Regions from separate parts of the Hyphomicrobium sp. DY-1 genome, predicted to be linked through region 2. Evidence: riboswitches for the same ligand, from Rfam matches in the RefSeq annotation. Region 2 holds a riboswitch; the other holds the start of a gene.
The links. Region 2 has a riboswitch for fluoride ahead of RLW41_RS16740 (methanol/ethanol family PQQ-dependent dehydrogenase). Riboswitches for the same ligand answer to the same signal wherever they lie in the genome.

Region 1 (11,083 bases), 170 kb from region 2:
TCATCGAGGAAAAGGATATCCGGACGGAGCAGAATGGCGCGTGCAAGCGCGACGCGCTGCTGCTCGCCGACCGAGAGGATATTGTTCCAGCGCTCGACGACGTTAAGAGATGGTTTCAGGTGTTCGAGGCCCGTAAGTTTTAGGATGTCGGAGATTTCTTCGTCCGACGGCTGGGCTTCCGTCGCCGGGTAGGTGAGCACGCTATGGAGCGAGCCCAGCGGGAAATAGGGCTTTTGCGGGAGCGCGAGGAGGCGGGCGCCGGATCTGGTGAGGATCACACCCGTCGCGTGAGGCCAGTAGCCCAGAATGGTGCGCAGCAACGTTGTCTTGCCGGCGCCTGATGGAGCCATCAGGAGCACCGACTCGCCCGGTTCGATATCGAGATTCACCGAGTTCAACAGCTTCTTGCCGCCGGGCGTTGCAAGCGAAATGCCGGCAAGGCTCAGCACGCCGTTGGCATTCGTCGTGCCCATCGAGACGGCGGATGTCTCGCTCGCCGTCGAGGCGAGCTGCATCTGATCGGAGAAGCCGGAAAGCCGGTCGACGACGGCGATCCATTCCGCCAGATCGGTATAGGAATTGACGAAGAACGACATCGACGATTGCACCTGGCCGAACGCGCCAGCCGTTTGCGTCATGACGCCGAGCATAATTGCGCCTGCGAAATAATGCGGGGCCATGATGAGGAACGGCAGCACGACGGCGATCTGATTGTATCCAGTCGTGAAGAATGTCAGAAATTTCTGGCGCCGCATGATGTCGTGCCAGTTGGTTACGATATCGGAGAAACGATCGCGCAGGATATTGCGCTCGGCGTTCTCGCCGCGCAGCAATGCGATCTGTTCGGAGTTTTCGCGAAGGTGCACCAAGCCGAAGCGAAAATCGGCTTCGCGCCGCTGGCGACTAAAGTTGAGGCTCGCCAATGTGCGGCCGATGAGATGCGCTCCGACGCTGGCCACGAGCGCGAATATGGCTGCGAGCCAGACGAGATAACCATGGGCGCCGATGTGATATCCTGCGATCTGCAGCGGAACCTCGGCTGAAATTCCCCACAGTATGATGCTGAATGAAACGAGGCTCGTGATCGACGACAGGAAGCCAATGCCGAGAGAGAGCGTTCGTCCGATATAAAGTGCGATGTCCTCAGCGATACGCTGGTCGGGGTTGTCGGCTGCCTCGCTGCGGAGACGCATGCGGTAGTGGGTGCTGTTCTGGAGCCAGCGGTGAACATAGCGCTCGGTCATCCAGCGCCGCCACCGGATCTGCAGCCATTGATTGAGATAGAGCTGATAAACCGACGAGATAATGAAGGCCGCGGCGATCACCGAGAATATGGCGAGCTGGTGCCAGAAGGCGCCGACGTTTTTCGTCTGAAGCGCGTTGTAGAACTCGGCGTTCCAGCTGTTGAGCAAAACGGACAGCCCAACCTGGCCGAATTCGATGGCGAGGACGACCAAGAGAAGGCTGCCGCCGATCCAGCGTTCCGCAACGGTGAATTTCAATCGGGAGCTGATGCGAACGACACCCGAATCTTTCGAGAAGAAGTAGGGCGTCGTCAGTTGCCAAATCGCGCTCAGGCGCGAGCGCGTATCATTCCGCATCACAATTCCACATCACGGTTGCTTTGCATCCTCAGCGGGCCAGCTGCGGTTTTGAACCATCCGCAAGGCCGTGTGGCTCCTCATTTCGTCGAGGGTGGCGCGAGGCACATTTCCGGAGGGTGGCCAGAACCTTAATTATTTGCAAGCGTTGGCGGGATGCGACGCGACTTGGCTGAGGTTGTCAAACGCCGATGCACTCGTGACGCACACAAGCTAGTTTGGGCCGCCCGGAAAATCGTGTACTTGAGTAAGCGATGGGGATGGGGTTCCCCCGATAACCGCCATTGTGGCTGATGACTCCTACGATAGCCGTTTCCGACGGGAGACGGCCGTTGGCTGAAATGCTGAAGAGGAGCCTCAAATGAATTTCACGACATGTCTGGTCGTTATGTTCGGCGGAGCTATCGGGACCTTGTGTCGGTATGCCGGGTCGTATCTTGCCCTTCCGATCAGCGGCACGCTGCCGTGGGGCACGATCCTTATCAATATTGCCGGGTCATTTATCATAGGCTTTTTCGGCACGCTGACCCTGGCGCATGGGCGTTATCCGGTCAGCGAAGAATTCCGCCTGTTCGTGATGGTGGGGATTTGCGGGGGCTTTACAACTTTTTCGTCATTCAGTCTGCAGACACTCGATCTTCTCCGCTCGGGCGCTATCGGGCGCGCTGCGGTCAACATTGGGTTGTCCGTCGTGCTTTGCATCCTGGCCGTGGCGGCAGGGCACTTCGTCGCCGCCTACTTCAACGCCGGCGCAACGGAAATTGCGCAGACGACATTGGAAGAAGACGCCTAGGGCGTCTCCTTTCCTTCGGCGCAGGGGTCAAGTCGCGATCTGGGACTTCGCCAGCGTGACGTTGATGCTGTGCACGGCGCAGCTTTGAGCGAGGTCGGCTTTTTCTCCGGGGTTGAGGACGTTGATATTGGCTCCGGAGGCTGATGCTTTCGGCCATTGGCCTTTGGGCGCCAGCAGCACGCCCGCTGGAACCGCCGATGAAATGCCAACACTCAACTCGATGGAGCCGGTCTTGCTGCTCACCTGCAACCGGTTCCCGGATTTGACGCCGATCGTTTCGGCGTCGGAGGGATTGAGCCAAGCTTCGCACATTTGCAGACGGCGGGCGATCTTGCCGTCATTGGCGTAGCTGCTGTTCATGAGCCATTCGGAGGCAGGCGACAGCATACGGTATTCGCCCAGAGCCGGACGGCGCTCCGATAATGGCGCAGGGGCCGACGGCAATCCGGCCTCGACAAATTGCGTGCCGGTCATTTCGATCTTTCCTGACGGTGTGCGATAGTCGTGTGATGCAAACTGAACATTCGGGTCTTCGGGCACGTACATCGTGCCTGCGGCTGCGAGTGTTTTGAAATCGAGTCCTGGGCGAGCTTGGCTCAGAATCGTTTCGATAATGACATCGTCGGTTTCATGCAGCTCAGGATCGGTGAGACCCATTGCGGCTGCAAGGCGCCGAAAGATCTCCTGATTGGGGAGCGCGTCTCCTAGCGGCGGAAGGGCTGCAACCTGTGCCGAGACGGAATGGGTAAAATACGACATGACGACATCGTCGAATTCCAGAAAACTCGCCGCGGGCAGAACGAAATCCGCGTAGTCGGCCGTATCGGTCTGGAATAGATCGACCGTGACTTGGAGAAGATCCTCGCGCCTCAGCGCCTGGCGCAATCGCGCCTGCTCCGGGCTCGAGGCCGCGATGTTGTTATTCCAGGTGAAGAGCGCTTTCGTCTCGCCGCTTTCGAGCCGCGCCGCGAGATCCATATGGCTGACGGATTGGGGATCGGCGTTGAGATGCGAAGCGGAAAGATAACCGCCGTCGACGCCTCGGGCGTCCCAGCCGTTGAGATAGAGGAAACCGGCGCCGAGCTTTCCGATGTTGCCCGTCGCAGGTGGCAGCAGGCCGACCGAACGCATGGCGTTGCCGCCGAATGTCTGGCGCTGGAAGCCTTGTCCCATCCATAGTAGCGATGGGCCGTCCGCGTAGAGCAGCGCCGCTTTTTCGATGAGGGCCGCAGGAACGCCGGTCGTTGCCTCCGCCCAACTCAATGTGCAAGCGTCGAGTTGCGGTTCGATGTCGTCCCAGCCGATACAATGGCGTGCAAGAAAATCGCGGTCGAGCTTTCGGGCCGATTTGATGACGGCGAGCATCGCGAAGGCAAGCGCCGCGTCGGTGCCGGGAAAGAGCTGCAGATGAATGTCGGCCGCTTCAGCCGTCGCGTGGCGGATCGGATCGACGACGATCGTTGGGACGCCGCTGCGCGCCACCCAGTGCTCATGGACGTGAGGCGCTGAGGCTGACGGGTTCGCCCCCCAGATCAAGACGCATTTGCTGGAACTGACCGTGCGTGGGTCGAAGCCGCGGGTCGATTCCCCGAACGCGAGTTGAAGCGCGACGTGGCCCGCCTTGTTACAGACCGTGTCTGGGTCGACTTCAGTCGCTCCAATGCGATTGAAGAAACGCAGCGGAAACAGCCCGGCGATCAGCGAGCACGTTCCAGTGTAATGGGTTTGCAGGATGGCTTGGCCGCCGTCGGTCGCGATAATGCTGTGCAGCCGTTGCGCGATCTCCGATATGGCATCATACCAGGAGACCTCGTCAAACTGTCCCGATCCTTTCGGGCCGACGCGCTTCAACGGAGTCGTTAGCCGATCCGTCTTGCTGCGCCACACGCCGTTGTAGGCAATCGAGCACTTGCCGCAAAGCTTGCCGCGGCTCATGTCGTGATTGGGATCGCCGACAACCGACACCGCGCCGTCGCTCGCCATTTTTACGATTATGCCGCACGCGTCGTAACAGTCCCGGGGACACGTTGTCTTGACGATTGCCTGCGTTGCCATTGCGCCGAACCTTCCTGGAAGCGTAGAGCCGCTTCAAATCTAGTCCGGAATTTCAGCGCTGGTAAAGGCTTTCGCGTTGGGCGCAAGTGCGGGATCGGCGAGGGATGATCGGAGCTTAGGTTATGCATGAATGCACCGCACGATGACGCTTTATCCGGCAGTTGAGGCATCCAGAGCAGGCAGGCTCGCATCGTGTTGCGTATCACCCGGGAGCGCCAGATGGACTGACGGTATGACCCCGCGTCGCTCGCAATCGAAGGTGCGATGATTTCAGGCCTCCGGGACAATTGCTGTGTCCGTGGCGAGCTTCTGTGTTCTGCATCTTGCTCGCCTCTGCTCTGCGGGAGGTTTTCTGGTGCGGCTTGTCGCAATTGCGTGATGCCATGTGCTGCTATTCTTGGCGAATTGAGTCGATTCTTTTTTGCCGGGAGCCGTGATGCGGGGACGCTTGGTTTTTCCCGCAGCTTGTCTCGCGTTCTGTCAGCTGCTGTGGGGATGCGCGATCGAAAACGCCGACATTGCTTTGCGTGGGAAGTCGGAACTGGTCGGTCTTCGTGAGCGGGACGTTTTGATGTGCGCCGGGCATCCGACGAGCGAGGACAGCATACCCGGCGGCAAGATCTGGATGTACGAACACGGACAGGCGACCGGCGGCTTCACGGTTCAGCCGGTCATACCGCTGGCAGGAGCGCAACTCTCGGACCCCAACAGCGGCTATTGCCGCGTCCAGTTCCGCTTCTCAGGCGGCAAGGTCGCCGAGGTCTCCTATGCGGGCGCGACGAGTTCCTGGGGCCGCAAAGACGCCGTTTGCGCGCCGATTATCCGCAACTGTCTCGATTATCGGGGGCGGTAGGTAGCGCCGTTTCAAGACCAGACCGCTACCTGAACACGCGCGCGGCGAGCGCCTTGGCGACGAGGTGCGGCTTGATCTGGGTAACGGCCGTCGACGCCTTGCCTGAAAAGATGAGCTGAAGGACCTGAGCTTTGGTTTGCTCCGTCAGCTCGAATTCCAGTCCGAAGCCGTTTGTCGTCGATCGGCGGATGTGGGCGTCGACGTCGATGCCGGCGAAGTGGGCGTTGACAGTACTACCAATCGGAAGCGGCGCATTGCCGAGAAGATGCATGCCGCTCACAGATATATCGGATGCGCGATAGACGGCGCTCGAAGTTTTCGCCGACAACCTGACAGGAAGGTCCATCTCGAAGCGCTGACCGGCGCGCCGCTGTTGCTGCTCGCTACAGACGTAGCAGCAGAGCGTGAGCACGACGATGTTATACCAGCTCCAGAAAAGAGCGATGGCGCTCGACTCTGCAAGCGGGCGCGATTGATCCATAAGAAACGCGTTGGCAATGCCGAGCATCGTGATGGCGAGGAGGGTTCCGAAGATGCGCAGCAGCGGCCACTGGACAAAATGCCGGCTGCGATCGCCGCCTTTTGCCGTCACTTTGAATTTCTGGCCTTTCGGCTTCAAGAGGCCGGAGACGACCGCTTTCAAGACGTCCATGGAGCAGAGCATCTGATAGAGGTCCGTCATCAGCGGCAGCACGCGGCCTTCCGTCAACCACGTGAAGATCGCCCACTGTGCGACGAGGAACGGCGCCAGATACCAGATCGCATCAATGACGTTTGCGTGGACGGCCTCGATCCCAAACAGCAGATAGAGAGCCGGCACAACCACACCGAGAAGTCGAAAGAGGTGGGTCGCCGACCAATGCAGGAACGTCTCGCAGAGCATGATGCGATCGACGATCGGCAATTTGTTCCCGAGGCGTAGCGGTCCGCTCGGGCCGCGGCAGATTTGAACGAAACCCAAGGCCCAGCGGCTGCGCTGGCCGCTATATTCGGCGAGACCCTCGGGTGCTAAGCCCAGTGACAGGGCTTCGTTTAAGTAGACGGTCCGGAAGCCCTTTTCGCGCAGGCGGAGGGAGAGGAGATAATCTTCGGTGACGGAATCAGTTGGAAAGCCACCGATGCGTTGTAGTGCGTCGAAGCGAATGACTGAGGACGTTCCGCAGCAGAAGGCGGCGTTCCAGGCGTCCTTCGAGGCCATGACGATATCGAAGAAAAAGCGCTGCTCATCCGGCCAGACGCGCGTCAACGCGAGATTGCTTTGCACCGGGTCGGGATTGAAGAAATGCTGAGGCGTCTGGACGACGCCGACGTCGGCATCGAGCGCCAGCGATACAGCGCGTGTCAGAAATGAGGGCAGTGGTACGAAATCCGCATCCAGAATCGATACGAAGTCGGGCTTTTCGTCGAGGTTGGCGAGCTTTTTCAGTGCGGAGTTGATGTTGCCGGCTTTGGCGTGGGAATTTTCTTCGCGAGTGATGTAACCGACGCCATGGTGCTCGCAGAGCGCTTTCAGCCAGGCGCGGCGTCCGTCGTCGCAGACCCAGACGCGGAAATTCGGATACGTCGATGCGAGCGAGCCGATGATGGTGCGCTCGAGAATGCTTTCGTCTTCATTATAAGTGCATATGAGGACATCGACTTTAGGCAGATCGCGCTGAGCCAGCAACCGCGGGATGTTGCGATCGGCGTCGCGCGAGCGATTGCGCGTGCGCGTCAGGAACAATTGGGAGATGGTCGCGCCAATCATTGTCAGCGTTTCGACGGCTGTGAAAATAATGCCGGTGGTGAAATTGAGGGGATCGTCTGCCGAGGGAAGGGTATCGAAAATGCGCCATGACATATATCGCCAGCCAAGTGCGATGCCGAAAAGAATGGCGCAGGTTCGGATGATCGTGTTGTTGCGATTGACCCACGGCAGGATGGCTGTCGCCAGTAGGGCAACAATCAGCGCCGGTAACAGCGCGTCGGCATATCCCATTCCTGCAGCGGCGCTCATTGTGCGGTCCGTCAGTAGAGGCTGCCAGCGAAGACGCTGCCGCCGTCGGCGAATTTCACGAGGCCGGAGCGGCCAACCCTGCAATCGAAGCTCTTCGACAGTTCGGGAAACTTGAGGCTGACGTGATAGGGCTCGCGCGAGAGGGCGCTCTGCTGGATTGCAGTATTGGACTCGACTGCAGCGAGACCATTCAAGCCGACCACGATGCCGTGCAACTCAGGGCCGCCATCGCGGGGCGTAAACGTCGCCGGTTGGCCGATCGAAAGGCGCTCGTAGGCCGTCTCGCTGACGCTGGCCGTGACGATGGCGCTTCCGCAATCGAGGAGCTTCATCAAATCCTGTCCAGCGTTGACGTGCTCGCCCGGGGCGGTGAGCATTTCCCAGACTCGTCCATTGACGCTGGCGTGAATATCGGCTTTCGCCAATTCCGCCTGACGGGCTTGTTCGGCGGCAATCGAAGCGTCTATTGCGGCGAGCTGAATTTGACTGCCATCGAGGCGAGCCTGAACGTCGGAAAGTTCAAGGGAAACTTCCATTTTACGCTGCGCCGATTGCGGTGTGTCGTTATAGCTGTCGCCGACGTAGGTTCCATTTTTTGCGGCATTAAGTTCGACGAGAATGCCCTTCTTGTGCTCGATTTGCGCCTGGATGGCTTGCTCTGTTACATGAGCTTCGCCTTGGGCCTTATCGAGGAACGCTTGGCTGGCAGCGTCGGTCTTTCGCAATGCAGCTGCTCGTTTGAGCGCTTCGGAAGCAACCGCGTATTGGGCCTGTGCCGAAGCGATATTGGCATCTGCTTCCCGCACGCGCTGCTCAAGCTGAGCGATGCGCCCGACGCGAAATCGCTCTTGCTGGGCATTGAGCTCTTCCAGGCTGCTGCGAAGCAGATTTTTCTTAGCTTCGAGTGCGCCAATGTTCGTGCGCAGTTGGTCTCGATCCCGCTGCAGGTTCGTCAGATGCACTGAATCGGCGCGGGTGTTGCGGATCGTCAGAATATTCTGATCGGCGCGAAAAGGACTGCCGATATCCGTGCCGTTTTGCGCCATCGTTACTTCACCTTCGATCGGCGCCCTTATCGTGATGATGCGGGCGTTCACGACGGCTTCGGCGCTGGTCGTGGCAAGAAGGCGCTGAACAGGAAACCATCCGAGCGCGATCGCGGCGGCGACGGCAACGAAAGATTTCAGTAGCGTCATCGACCTGACGGCGGGTCGCGATGACAGCTTCGGAGGCGTGTCAGCGGGTGGCTCCGCGTCCGCTGCAGGAGACGGCGCGGCGTTCGGCGCATGCCATTCGTTTACGACTGACTCGAGATACGCGAGTTGAGCGGTTGCCGTAAATTTATCGTCGGCTAAGGTCTCGGCGTCTGTTTGCTCGGCGCTCGGAAGCTCCGACGGCGGCGGCTGTACGGCGCGGATCTTCGCGCCGCGGGCAAATGCGGTTCGGCGTTCGACGGGTTGGGAGGACATTGGTACCCACGCAAGCAAAATTGTCTGCGTGGAAGGTTACATTCGATATATAAATTAATAATCGCATATTTTCTAAATTAGATATTAAACCGGCAGTAAAAATGATCCGAATGGAGACGATTTGCTGACCGTATATATACTTATTTAAGCATGTCTGTCTTTTGGTCCTGAGAGGATTGACGTATTTGAATCCGGCCTGAAACGGCCGGCGAGGCGACTTTTGGGGACGAGCGCATGCTAACGACGCGATACGCGAAAATTATAATGTGTTTCGTGCTGGGCCTGTTTTGCCTGCTGGTCGCATTCAACAACATCACGGATTACGAAACGAATTACGTGTTTGTGCAGCACGTTCTGAGCATGGACACGACACCGACTGCCAGCGCTCTCAAGTATCGGGCGATAGCAGAACCGCTGCTTTGGCAGATCGCGTATGCCGCCATCATCACAACCGAGGCGTTGACCGGTATTTTGTTCGTTGCGGGGGCGGCGGCGTTGTGGCGCGTGCGTCGCGCCTCCGCCGAAACATTCAATGACGCGAAACGCTATGCTGTTGCCGCATCCACGCTCGCGTTTCTGATCTGGTTCTTCGGCTTCATGGTGGTGGGCGGCGAGTGGTTTGCGATGTGGGAGTCGCCGGCTTGGAACGGTCAGCAGGCGGCATTCCGGTTTTATGTCTCCGTGCTCGCCGTCTTGATCTTCGTGAACCAACCCGATCGCGATCTCCCCTGAAACGTTGCCGCGACCGAGGCGGCGTGGCATCGGTCGCGGCTCAAACTCAGAGTGAGTGTTCGGCGACCCGCGTGAGAAGGTCCTTCTTGCCATGCTTTGCTTTTCTTTCGGCGAGCAGCCCGAGATAGTGCTGCAGGACGGCCGCGCCTGCGATCGACGTTACGTCGGCGTGGTCGTAGGCTGGGGCAACCTCCACGACATCCGCGCCGACGATGTCGAGATCGCCTAAGCCGCGTAGGATCATCAGCGCTTCGCGCGATGACAGTCCGCCAGCCACTGGCGTTCCTGTACCCGGAGCATAGGCTGGGTCGAGAGAATCGATGTCGAACGTCACATAGGTCTTGGTGTCGCCGACGCGCGCCGCGATGCGCTTCAGGACGCCGGAGACGCCGAGGTTGGCGACGTCATGCGCGTAAAGGATCTCGATGCCGCAATCCTCTGGCGCGTGCGTTCTGATGCCGACCTGGATTGAGCGTTCCGGCATGATGATGCCGGCGCGGACTGCGCGCGCTACAAACGAGCCGTGGTCGATGCGTTCCTCCTCGTCGAACCAGGTATCCTGGTGAGCGTCAAATTGCACCAGCGCCATAGGCCCATGCTTTTCGGCGTGTGCTTTCAGCAGTGGCCAGGTGACGTAATGATCGCCGCCGATCGACAGGAGCGTCGCACCAGCTTGAACGATCTCTCGTGCCTGGCCTTCGATCTGCGCGGGTACGTCGAAATGCCGGCCGTAATCGAGCGAGCAGTCGCCGTAATCGACGACGGCCAGCGTTTCGAAAGGGTCGGCGTGGAAGGGATATTGCGGGTCGCCCTCCAGGATCGCCGATGCACGGCGCACGCCTTGCGGTCCGAAGCGGGCGCCGGGCCGGTTAGAGACGGCGGCGTCGAAGGGGATGCCCCAAACGGCGACGTCGACATTGCGCAAATCGCGGGACAGCTTGCGGCGCATGAATGACAGCACGCCGCCGTACATCGGTTCGTGCGAGCCGCCCATGATGTTTGGGGCGAAGACGGCAGAGTCGGTTTCCCTCGGGCGGAGCGGAGCCTGAGATGTTTTCGACATTGTTTCTCTCCTGTCTTGATATGCAGGTTGTTGAATACCGGGCGCTGCAGTCGGCGTTATTCGCCGGTCATGAAGTGCGTCCAGATGCGATTGACATCGCGTAGCGATTTCGGATCGCGGGGGCGGGCGGCAAAGAGCTGGGCCATCATGTCCTTGGGCGGATAGATGTTCGGATCCGACTTGATTTCTGCCGTGACGAACTCCGTCGCGGCGGTGTTTGCGTTCGGATACCAATAGTTGTTAGTGAATGTCGCGATGTTCTTCGACGCCAGAAGAAAATTGATGAACGCATAAGCGTTCTCGGGATGCGGCGCGTCGGCGGGAAGCGTGATCATGTCAGCGAAGATTTCGGTGCCTTCTTTCGGGATTGAATAGCGCACCTCGACGCCTTTTTTGGCGTCGGCGGCGCGGCCTGCGGCGATATAAGCGTCGCCACTCCAGCCGAGCGCCAGGCAGACGTCGCCCTGGGCGAGGTCGTTGATGATTGCGCCGGTTTTGAAGTGACGGATATAGGGGCGAAT
Region 2 (11,083 bases):
TACGTGTTGCCGAGCAGAATGTCGGCGCCCGCATCGCGCACCTGCTCGGGGTACAGCGCCTTCACAGTCGCGACCGTGCCCACCGGCATGAACGCCGGTGTGCGGATCACACCCCGCGGCGTATGGATCTCACCGAGCCGCGCCTTGCCGTCTTGCGCCAGCTTCCGGAATTCGAAAGCCGAAGGGCCTTCCGACACCTTGGAAGATGGCGTATCAACTTTAGTCGTTTGCATTCAAATCTCTTCATGCGCCGGCTCTCGTCCGGCCGCTTTTATTTTCCGATTTTTTCGACGACGGCCTTGCCCGGCTCAACGACGATAGTGCTGATATTCGGAGCCGCATCGCTGTGTGCAAGGTCCGATGTCGGAGCGCCGATCTTAATGAAAGAATCGATATCCTTCGCCACCGTCTCCGAAGCCGACCATTGAATGTTGTGACCGATGTCGCTCTCCTGCGCCCCTGAAGCAGGCAGCGGCAGCTTACCGTATTCCTTCCAATAGAAGGTCAAACCGGTCTTCGCAGCGGCATCCTTGAGCGACGCTTTGATCTCGTCCTGGTCTTTCGCAAGGTAGATGCTGTCTTGCGTCGCCCACAACACGAGTGTCGGCACCGACATGCTCTTCAGGCGCTCGGTATTGTCCTGGGCCAGAAGCCCGCGCGTTGCACCAATCCACGTCCCCAGACGGGTCTTCGCCGTCTCTGGCGTATAGGGTTTAAGAAACGCGGGCTGAGCCGCCGGATCGAGCGTCCAGTTGGCCGCGATCCATTCCATGGCTTTGGGATCGGCGTCGAGCGGCGTCAACTCGTAGACGCCGGCGGGAAATGCCAATCCTTTCGCTTCCAGAGCTTTTTTCCACGTGCCTTCGACCGTCTGCTTGAGCACGAAATCGCTGAGCGCCGCATTGCCGACGCTCTTCGCTCCGGTCGCGACAAGAATGGCATGCCCCACCATCTCCGGATGGCTGAGCGCGATTTCTTGGACGACGAACGATCCCATCGAATGCCCGGCCATATCGGCCTTGGCAATTCCCTTCGCCTTCATGAAAGCGACGACATCGCCTGCCAGATCCGACATGCGATAGCATTTTTCAGGATCGGGGGCGCACGCTTTGGCGTCCGGCATGCTGCTCTGGCCATGCCCGCGCAAATCGACGGCGATGATGTGAAGGCTCGGGTCGATCTTGTGCAGATCATCCATCGACAGTGACCACGAACGGACACTATCGGTCAGTCCGTGAATGAGAAGAACAGGTTTGCCATCCGCGGGGCCGACTTCGATGTAGGCCATGTCGATCCCCGTCGGCAGCTTCTCGACGCAGCGTGGCGTATCGACGGACGTACATGCCGCGCTTTCCGCCCAAGCGTTTGCGCCCGCGCACAGGAACATGCCCGGCGTCAGAATTGCGATCGCGCTAAGTCGGAGCAGAAGGGCAGGCATATGAGATGTCATCGAGGCTCACAGGAACGAGGCGGATTGCCGGGATTGGCACTCCCAAGCTTAGCAATGCGATTTGTGCAGGAGAAGTAGCGCCGACGATGCAATATTAACCGCCCGTGTCGCGAAACAGCAGGCTCGCGTCGCCATAGGAATAGAACCGGTAGCCAGAGTGGATCGCGTGTCCGTAGGCTGCGCGCATCGTGCCGAGGCCGGAGAATGCCGACACCAGCATGAACAACGTCGAACGCGGCAGATGGAAGTTCGTCATCAGCACGTCGATCGCTTTGAAGCGATAGCCGGGCGTAATGAAAATCGCCGTCTCGCCCGACCACGGCATGATCGTGCCATCCTCGCGCGTCGCGCTTTCGAGCAGCCGAAGCGATGTCGTGCCGACCGCCACTATCCGCCCGCCCCGCGCACGCACTTCATTCAACGCAGCCGCAGTCTCAGGCGAAACCTCGCCCCACTCCGAATGCATCTTATGGCCATCGGTATCGTCCGCCTTCACCGGCAGGAACGTGCCCGCGCCGACATGCAGCGTCACGAAATGGCGCGAGATGCCGCGCGCATCGAGTGCTGCAAAAAGCTCCGGCGTGAAATGCAGACCGGCGGTCGGCGCCGCGACCGCGCCGTCCTTGTCAGCATAGATCGTCTGATAGGTGTCGCGATCGCGCGCATCGGGCTCACGCTTCAGCGCAATGTAGGGCGGCAACGGCATCGCACCGATGGCGGCAATCGCTTCATCGAGTACCGCGCCCGACAGATCGAACGCCAGCTCGACTTCGCCCGCATCGCCTTTCGCTGCAACCGTGGCATCTAACGCACCGAGCATGCACGTATCTTCGCCGTGCCCGAAGCGAACCCGGTCGCCGGCTTCGAGCCGTTTCGCCGGCCGCGCAAACGCACGCCACGTGTTGTCGCTCACACGCTTCGTCAGATTGAAATCGACCTTGGCGCGAACATCACCGCGCACCCGCACCCCTGCCAGCGCCGCCGGGATGACCTTCGTATCGTTGAAGACGAGCGCATCGCCCGGTTGCAACAGGCTGGGCAGATCGCGAATGGTTTTGTCTTCGAGGTCGGCGTCGTCGCGCGCGCAACTGCCCTTCACTGGATGGACGACGAGCAGCCGCGCGCTATCCCGCGGCTCGGCCGGATACAGCGCGATGGAGGCATCTGGTAAGACAAAATCGAAAAGATCGGTACGCATGCGCGCGACTTACCCGATCATCGGCCCTGGCGGAAGGCGCGAAACACCCCACCATTAACGTCAGGACCAGGAAAGCGGCCTTCCACGGCCGTTACCTGCAACGTCATCGGTTGCCCATGGCCCGGGTGCCAACCTTCGTCGACGATGCTAATTCCGCCCGCGGTTGCAAAAGCCCGCAACGGCGACGAGCACCCAGCTCAGGATCATTCCCGAGCCGCCGATTGGCGCCAGGAACCGGAACGACGCGTTATCTGTAAACGTGTGAAACGCGATCTCGCCGGTAAACACCGAGGCCGCAACCAGCATCAACAGCGCCGCCGCCGACCACAGCTTTGGACATGCGCTGCGAATGGCGACCGCAAAAATCCCGACTGCTGCCGCCGCGTGAAGCGTCAGAACCGTCGCGGCCGTCGCCAGCGCAGGGCTATCGACTTTATGCGCCGCCGCGGCCGAAAGCGCGACGCCCGCAGCGCCCGCAAGCCCAGCCCATACCGGAATGAGAAAAGGCGCACCCGCTGGCGCGCCTTTGCCGTTGTCGCCGGGCGCCGCCATCAGGCAGCATCCGCCGCGACGCGGACCTTAATCATCTTGTCCGGGCTCTTGGGCGGCTCGCCCTTGTTGATCTGATCGACATTATCCATGCCCTCGATCACCTTGCCCCAGACGGTGTACTGCTTGTCGAGAAAGCGCGCGTCGTCGAAGCAGATGAAGAACTGGCTGTTGGCCGAATTCGGGTTCGAAGCCCGCGCCATCGAGCAGACACCACGCACATGCGGCTCAGCATTGAACTCTGCGGGCAGATTCTCATACGACGATCCGCCGGTGCCGCGACCCTGCGGGCAACCTGTCTGCGCCATGAACCCATCGATCACGCGATGAAACACGATCCCGTCGTAGAACCCTTCACGCGCCAGCGTCTTGATGCGCTCGACATGCTTCGGCGCCAGGTCCGGAAGAAGCTCGATGACGACAGGCCCCTTGCTCGTCTCGATCAGAAGCGTGTTTTCGGGATCTTTGTATTCGGCCATTTCGGAAAGTTCCTTTCTTTTCTTCCCCTCTCCCGTCCAAGGCGAGAGGGCTAAGCTGAGGGGTGGCAGCGATACGAAATAACGACCCGCCCCTCGTCAATCTGCCAAGTGGCAATAGGGAGAAGGCGATTCAACTACTGAACGTAGACCTTCTGCATCACGTCGGGATTGGTCACTGTGCCCGAGCCGGGCTCACCGCGCTTGATCATGTCGACGTACTGCATGCCCTCGATGACCTGCCCGAAGATCGTATACTGGCCCTTCAGGCCTGCGCAGCCAATGCTGTTGAAGCAGATGAAAAACTGACTGTTTGCAGAGTTCGGGTCCGACGACCGGGCCATCGCAACCGTGCCGCGCTTGAACTCCTCATCGGAAAATTCAGCCGGAAGGTCCGGTAGCTTCGAGCCGCCCATTCCCGTGCCGGTCGGATCGCCGGTCTGCGCCATGAAGTCGTCGATGACGCGATGCCATTTGATGCCGTTATAGAAGCCCTGGTTGGCGAGCGTCTTGATCTGTTCGACCGTCTTGGGCGCAAGATCCGGCCGAAGCTGAATGACCACCTTGCCGTTCTTGAGCTCGATGACGAGCTTGTCGCCGTCGGCGCGTGCCGTCGAGCTTGTAAACACGCTCGCCATCAGCAGCGAAGCGAGAACGAACGATAAAAACCGAACCATGGCGTTCCTCGTGGATGAATGATTTCGCCAGGCTTTTTCCGGGCCAATCCCGGCCGCCTAGCGCCGCGGCGGGCAGTGTTGCCGCCCTTATGGCGATTTGACGGCTAAGCCGCAACCCACAAGGCGGAATTACGTATTCGACGCCTCTCCAACAAGGCGAAGGCCGGGATGCTGGTAAACCGAAATATCGGTCATGTTGGCCGTTGTCTGGGTGCCGACCTCCGTCGGCATGACGGTGGTTGGGAGCAACCGCGCTTTTCCCGTCATCCTCGGGACGAGCCCGAGAACGATAAATTTGCGCAATACACCAAACGTCATCCCGGCGCAGGCCGGGATCCAGACAAGCTTCCGCAGAGCATTCTTACGCTGCTTGGGTGCCGGCGCCGGTGCCTAGCCTTAAGGCCGATCTTTCATGCCGCGCGAACGCCCGCCCATCTTCGACGGCTCTTCAGGTGCCTTTGCAAGCAAAGACTCGTCGTCGAACCCCGAGATCATGTGCCGTTCGAGATCCTGGACTATTCCGGCCGGCGAAACCGTCACGCCCTCTCGCACCAGCCGCGCAAACTGCTGATCGCGATGCGGTCCGCGCCCGATGGCGCCGCCTTTGGCGACCACGCGATGCCAAGGCACAAGATCGCGTTCGTCTTCGGAAAGCTGCCCCATGAGCGTGACGACGAGTGGTGCGGGAACTCCGAGTTCACTCGCAAGCCTGTCGGATGAGGCAACTAGGCCAAGCGGAATTTTTCGCAACAATTTCAAAAGTTCGGCTTTAACGGGGAGCACCATATGAGTGCCTTAGCGAGGTTTGGCGGCCTTCGCCTTGAGGCGCTTCAGCACGCCTTTCGAAACGAACGGCGAGGGATCGCCGCCCATCGTCGCCACAGCCCGCACGAGGTTCGCCGCGATGTGCCGCACGGCAGGAGACGCCGCAACATAGACCGTCTGGATTTCCGGCGCCATTTCGCCGTTCATCCCAGCCATCTGCATTTCATAATCGAAGTCGGTGCCGTCGCGCAGACCGCGAATGATGATCGATGCCTTGTGCGTCCGCGCCGCATCGACCGCCAGCCCCGAAAACGTCACGACCACAATCTCGGTCTTAGTCGCCTCGACGATTGGCTGCACTTCTTCTTCCAGCATCGCAACGCGTTCGCTGTCGTCAAACATCGGCGCTTTGCCCGGATTGACGCCGATGCCGATGACGAGCCTGTCGAGCAACCCCGCGGCCCGCCGGATGACGTCAGTATGCCCAAGCGTCACGGGATCAAACGAGCCGGAATAAAAACCAATGCGAGCCATATGCGCCTTCACCATTCAGGAATGTCCTGAATAGCCTCTGCCCCTCCCCTTGCCCAGAGGGCCAGACGACGTTTCACCAATAGGATGAATAAATCCGCGTGGCATTTCGCAGGACTTAAACGGCGGAGGTGGCCCCGCGATCACATTCGCGCGGAGCCACATCGCCAAAGGACCGGCACGTTCGAAAACGCGCCGGCCAAGTTGCTCGCAGCCTATGACGTTTCTGTCACGGAGGAAGCGCTAAGGCAGCGAGAAGACAGTCAGAGAACCGCCGAGGTTGGTGTAATCCGACAGGCCCGAGTAGCCACCGACGGCACCGAGGCCATCGGTCGGGTTCGTCAAGCCGGCAGCGAGACCGATACCGGCCCAGCCACCAACGCCCGAAAGCACAGCAACGTACTGCTTGCCATCGTGCATGTAGGTCATCGCGTTACCGATGATGCCCGACGGCGTCTTGAACTTGTAAAGCAGCTTGCCGGTCTTCTGGTCGACGGCCTTGAAGTAGCCTTCGAGCGTGCCGTAGAAGGCAACGCCGCCGGCCGTCGTCAGAGCACCTGACCACACCGAGAACTGCTCCGGATCCGACCAGACGATCTTACCCTTAGCGCCATCCCACGCGATGAAGTTACCCATGCGCTCCGGCTTATCCGGACCGGGGAACATCGAAAGCGTGGCGCCGACGTAAGGCTGACCGGCCGTGTACGAGACCTTGAACGGTTCGTAGTCCATGCAGACGTGGTTCGTCGGCACGTAGAACAGGTGAGTCAGCTCCGAATAGGAAGCCGGTTGCTGATCTTTCGTTCCGAGAGCCGCAGGGCAGATGCCCTTCGTGTTAAAATCCGTACCGTTCGCGAACGTCGAGTACTTCTTCACGCGGATCGGACGGCCGTAGTTCGGGCTCGACTTGTCGAGATCGATGCCGGTCGCCCAGTTGACGATCGGATCATACTTCTCGGCAACGAGCGGCTCACCCGTGACGCGATCGATCGTATAAGCAAAGCCGTTACGGTCGAAGTGCGTCAGCGTCTTGTGCTCCTTGCCCTTGATGTTCATCGTCGCGAGCAGAGACTCGTTGATGCCGTCATAGTCCCACTCGTCGAACGGCGTCATCTGGTAGGCCCACTTGGCGATACCGGTGTCGACGTCACGCGCGAAGTAGGTCATCGACCACTTCTGATCGATGGGCTTGCCATCCGGTCCCGCACGCTGAGCCGCGTTCCAGGTCGAGGGATTGCCCGTGCCGTAGTAGATCAGGTTGAGCGCCGGATCGTAGGACATGTAGCCCCAGGTCGAACCGCCACCGATCTTCCACTCATCGCCGTTCCAGGTCTTGAGCGAGGAGTCTTTGCCGACCGGCTTGCCGAGCGACATGGTCTTCTCCGGATCGACGAGGATGTCGGAGTCGGGACCCATCGAGTAGGCGCGCCACACCTTCTTACCGGTGTTGATGTCGTAAGCGGTCAGATGGCAGCGAACGCCGAATTCGGCGCCCGAGATGCCGATGATGACCTTATCCTTGACGACAAGCGGAGCACCCGTGCCCGTCTCGCCCTTCTTCGGATCGCCGTCGACGACCTTCCACAGTTCCTTACCCGTCTTCGCGTCGAGAGCGACGAGGGCGGTGTCGGCCTGATGGAGGAAGATCTTGCCTTCAGCGTATTGCACGCCACGGTTGACCGTGTCGCAGCACATGACCGGAATAACCGACGGGTCCTGCTTCGGCACGTACTTCCAGATGATCTTCTGTTCGTGCGCGAGATCCAAGGCATAGACGATGTTCGGAAATGCCGTGTGGACGTACATGACGTCGCCGACGACGAGCGGGCCGCCTTCATGGCCGCGAAGAACGCCCGTCGAGAACGTCCAAGCCACTTTCAGCTGACCGACGTTTTCGGTGTTGATCTGGTCAAGCTTGGAATAGCGATGACCACTATAATCGCCCGACTGAATGGCCCAGTTATTGGGGTCTTGCGATAGTTTAATCACGTCCTCATTGGCCCAGGCCGGCGACGAAATTGCCAGCAGAGCAACGGCGGCCGTGGAGCTAGCCCACTTCCTCATTACTTCCTCCATGTGCTAGCGTCGCTTATCGCGACGCAGCTGAGCCCACTCGGCCGTCGCCGGGAGGATGAAGGAGTTTCAGAAGAGAGGGGTTGCAAGCGTGGAAAGCTCAACCACTCGACTGTCTCCTCCATCCCCCCGACTTCTGAGTTGATGAAAGAGACACGCCTCTCCCGTGGCAGGAAAATAGAAACGATCCTACCGCGGCCTCACTCGAAGAATGAGGACATCAACGCAGTAGGAATCATCAGCCATCGGGGCGGTTTTACGGGAGATTCCATTCCCAGGCCGGGAACATTGAGCAATGCAATCACGAAGTCAATGCAAATTGTCACGTCTGCGCGAACATTCGTGATTGACAGTGAGGCCGGCTGGGCCACAGCGCAAATACGACTGGGCGCAAATCAGATGCTGCGGACCGCAAGAATTAAGCAGGCCGAATTCACCGCCCACGGTAAATTCATTCTCCCCGCGCGCAAATTCACTTCGGATTGCTCTTCAGAAAATCGATGATCTGCTTGCGCGTCGCCGCGTCGCCGACGCCGCTGAACGGCTTCATGTTGTTATTGGGAACGACCGCATTCGGGTTGGTGATGAACTTATCGAGCGTCGCCTCATCCCACGTGATGCCTGACGACTTCATCGCATTCGAATAATTGAACCCCTCAGCCGTTCCCGCTTTGCGACCGATAATGCCGTGCAAGGTCGGGCCGAGGCGATTGTCGCCCTCCTTCCACGAATGGCAGGTCCGGCAATTGTTATTGAACGCTTCCGGCCCAACCTCTTCCGCCGCAAACGCCATCTCGATCAGCATCGGCGACAATGCAATTGCACAGCCAGCGAATATCGCGCGCATAACAGTCCTCTCTCCGACGCTGTGCGCCGGATGTTTTGCTTTTTGCAACTTGTTCCTGCTTCGCCAACGCAGTGAACGAAATGCCGTTCCGCGTGAAAAGCCGAGGCCGTCAGCCATCGCGAAAACGCCCGCGGGCGGCCCGTGGAGGCATGCGCCGCGCAGTCTTCAGCGCACCGATTCTGCCACCATTCCACGCCGTTCGCCGCGATCTCGCCGGCGCTTCACGGCGGCAATCGCAACACGCCCAAACATGACTCAATAACCGTTTGATATGAAAGAGATTTTCTAAATTCTGTGGAGCCGTGGCACGACGCCGCGCAGGTGGCATTCGGTTTCCGTTTCGGCTACAGTATAAGCACTGGTTTCCCGTCGGCCGCTGGTGCGTATCACCCCCGCCGATCTCATCCCGGAAAGAGCTGACTTTGACCGACAATAACGACGAAGAAAATCCGTCCGGCCGCGAGCCGAGCGACATCCGCCCGATCTCCATCTCGGACGAGATGAAACGCTCCTATCTCGACTACGCGATGAGCGTCATCATTTCCCGCGCGCTCCCTGACGTGCGCGATGGCTTAAAGCCCGTCCACCGCCGCATTCTCTTCGCGATGAACGAACTCGGGCTCGACTGGAACAAAAAATACGTCAAGTCGGCGCGCATCGTCGGCGAAGTGATGGGCAAATATCACCCGCACGGCAACCTTGCGATCTACGACGCGCTCGTGCGCCTCGCGCAGGATTTCTCTATGCGCGTGCCCCTCGTCGACGGCCAAGGCAACTTCGGCTCCATCGACGGCGATCCGCCTGCAGCCGAACGCTACACGGAATCGCGTCTCGCCAAAGTCGCGGGCTTCATGCTCGATGACCTCGACAACGACACCGTCGATTATCGCGACAACTACGACGGTACGATTCAAGAGCCAACCGTCCTGCCCTCGAAATTCCCGAACCTGCTCGTCAACGGCGCAGGCGGCATCGCGGTCGGCATGGCAACCAACATCCCGCCGCACAACCTCGGCGAAGTCATCGATGCCTGTATCGCCGACCTCGACAATCCCGAGGTCAGTCTCGAAGACCTGACCCAGATCATCCAGGGCCCGGACTTCCCGACGGCTGGCATCATCCTCGGCCGCGGCGGCATTCTCAATGCCTACCACAAGGGCCGCGGCTCGATCATCATGCGCGCACGCGTCAAGGTCGAGAACATCCGCAAGGATCGTGAGGCGCTCGTCGTCACCGAGATCCCCTATCAGGTCAACAAGCGCACGCTGATCGAAAAGATTGCCGATCTCGTGCGCGACAAGAAGATCGAAGGCATCTCCGACCTTTGGGATGAATCAAACCGCGAAGGCATCCGCATCGTCATCGAATTGAAACGCGATGCCGTCGCCGACGTGGTGCTCAACAACCTCTACAAATATTCCGACCTGCAGACGACGTTCGGCGCCAACATGCTGGCGATCAACGGTGGCCGCCCGGAAAGCCTGAACCTCAAGGACTTCATCTCGGCCTTCACGAGCTTCCGCCAGGAAGTCGTGACGCGCCGCATCAAGCACTTGTTGAACAAGGCCCGCGCCCGCGCTCACGTCCTCGTCGGCCTGGCCATCGCCGTCGCCAACATCGACGAAGTCATCAAGCTCATCCGTTATTCGGCATCTCCCGCCGAAGCCAAAGAGCAGTTGATGGCGCGCGACTGGCCCGCGAAAGATATGACGCCGCTGATCGAGTTGATCGCTGATCCGCGCCACAAGGTTTCGGCCGAAGGCACGTATCGCCTCTCGGAAGAGCAGGCCAAGTCGATCCTCGAACTGCGCCTCGCCCGCCTCACCGCCCTCGGCAGAGACGAAATTTCCGACGAGTTGAACAAGATCGCGACCGAGATCAAAGAATACCTCACGATCCTCGCTTCGCGCGCCCGCGTCGTCGACATCGTCAAGGGCGAGCTGCAGTCGATCAAGGACGAATTCGCGACACCGCGCAAAACCGAGATCATGGATTTCGACGGCGACGTCGAAGACGAAGACCTCATTCAGCGCGAAGACTGCGTCGTGACTGTCAGCCACAAGGGGTACATCAAGCGGGTGCCGCTCGCCGCCTATCGCGCCCAGCGCCGCGGCGGCAAAGGCCGCTCCGGCATGTCGACGCGCGACGAGGATTTCGTCACGCAGTTGTTCGTTACCTCGACGCACACGCCCGTGCTGTTCTTCTCCTCGCGCGGCATGTGCTATCGCATGAAGGTTTGGCGCCTGCCGGCTGCATCGCCGCAATCTCCGGGCAAGGCGCTCGTCAACCTGCTGCCGCTGGAAGAAGGCGAAGCCATCACCTCGATCCTGCCTCTGCCGGAGGATTCTTCCACCTGGGGCGACCTTGAGCTGATCTTCGCCACCCGCTCCGGCAACGTCCGCCGCAACGCTCTGGCCGACTTCGAGAACATCAATCGAAACGGCAAGATCGCGATGAAGCTCGACGAGGGCGACCGCATCGTGCAGGTCGCCATCTCGACACCGAACCAGGACGTGC

Region 1: it holds a riboswitch for fluoride, as region 2 does, so the genes downstream of both, crcB (fluoride efflux transporter CrcB) here and RLW41_RS16740 (methanol/ethanol family PQQ-dependent dehydrogenase) in region 2, are expected to answer to the same signal.

The regions. Positions count from the first base shown of each region.
Region 1 covers NZ_CP134870.1:3,634,577-3,645,659, forward strand. Annotated here, with positions in the region: gene RLW41_RS17565 (ABC transporter ATP-binding protein/permease) at 1-1,601, opposite strand, end outside; fluoride riboswitch at 1,849-1,911, shown strand; gene crcB (fluoride efflux transporter CrcB) at 1,963-2,394, shown strand; gene RLW41_RS17575 (molybdopterin-containing oxidoreductase family protein) at 2,422-4,449, opposite strand; gene RLW41_RS17580 (hypothetical protein) at 4,886-5,302, shown strand; gene RLW41_RS17585 (glycosyltransferase) at 5,328-7,298, opposite strand; gene RLW41_RS17590 (HlyD family secretion protein) at 7,310-8,767, opposite strand; gene RLW41_RS17595 (DUF2165 family protein) at 9,002-9,499, shown strand; gene speB (agmatinase) at 9,546-10,562, opposite strand; gene RLW41_RS17605 (polyamine ABC transporter substrate-binding protein) at 10,619-11,083, opposite strand, start outside.
Region 2 covers NZ_CP134870.1:3,459,976-3,471,058, reverse strand. Annotated here, with positions in the region: gene tgt (tRNA guanosine(34) transglycosylase Tgt) at 1-233, opposite strand, end outside; gene RLW41_RS16775 (alpha/beta fold hydrolase) at 272-1,450, opposite strand; gene queA (tRNA preQ1(34) S-adenosylmethionine ribosyltransferase-isomerase QueA) at 1,545-2,648, opposite strand; gene RLW41_RS16765 (DUF423 domain-containing protein) at 2,796-3,200, opposite strand; gene RLW41_RS16760 (peptidylprolyl isomerase) at 3,200-3,676, opposite strand; gene RLW41_RS16755 (peptidylprolyl isomerase) at 3,811-4,350, opposite strand; gene RLW41_RS16750 (MGMT family protein) at 4,747-5,136, opposite strand; gene coaD (pantetheine-phosphate adenylyltransferase) at 5,146-5,649, opposite strand; gene RLW41_RS16740 (methanol/ethanol family PQQ-dependent dehydrogenase) at 5,890-7,710, opposite strand; fluoride riboswitch at 7,942-8,004, opposite strand; gene RLW41_RS16735 (c-type cytochrome) at 8,192-8,566, opposite strand; gene gyrA (DNA gyrase subunit A) at 8,989-11,083, shown strand, end outside.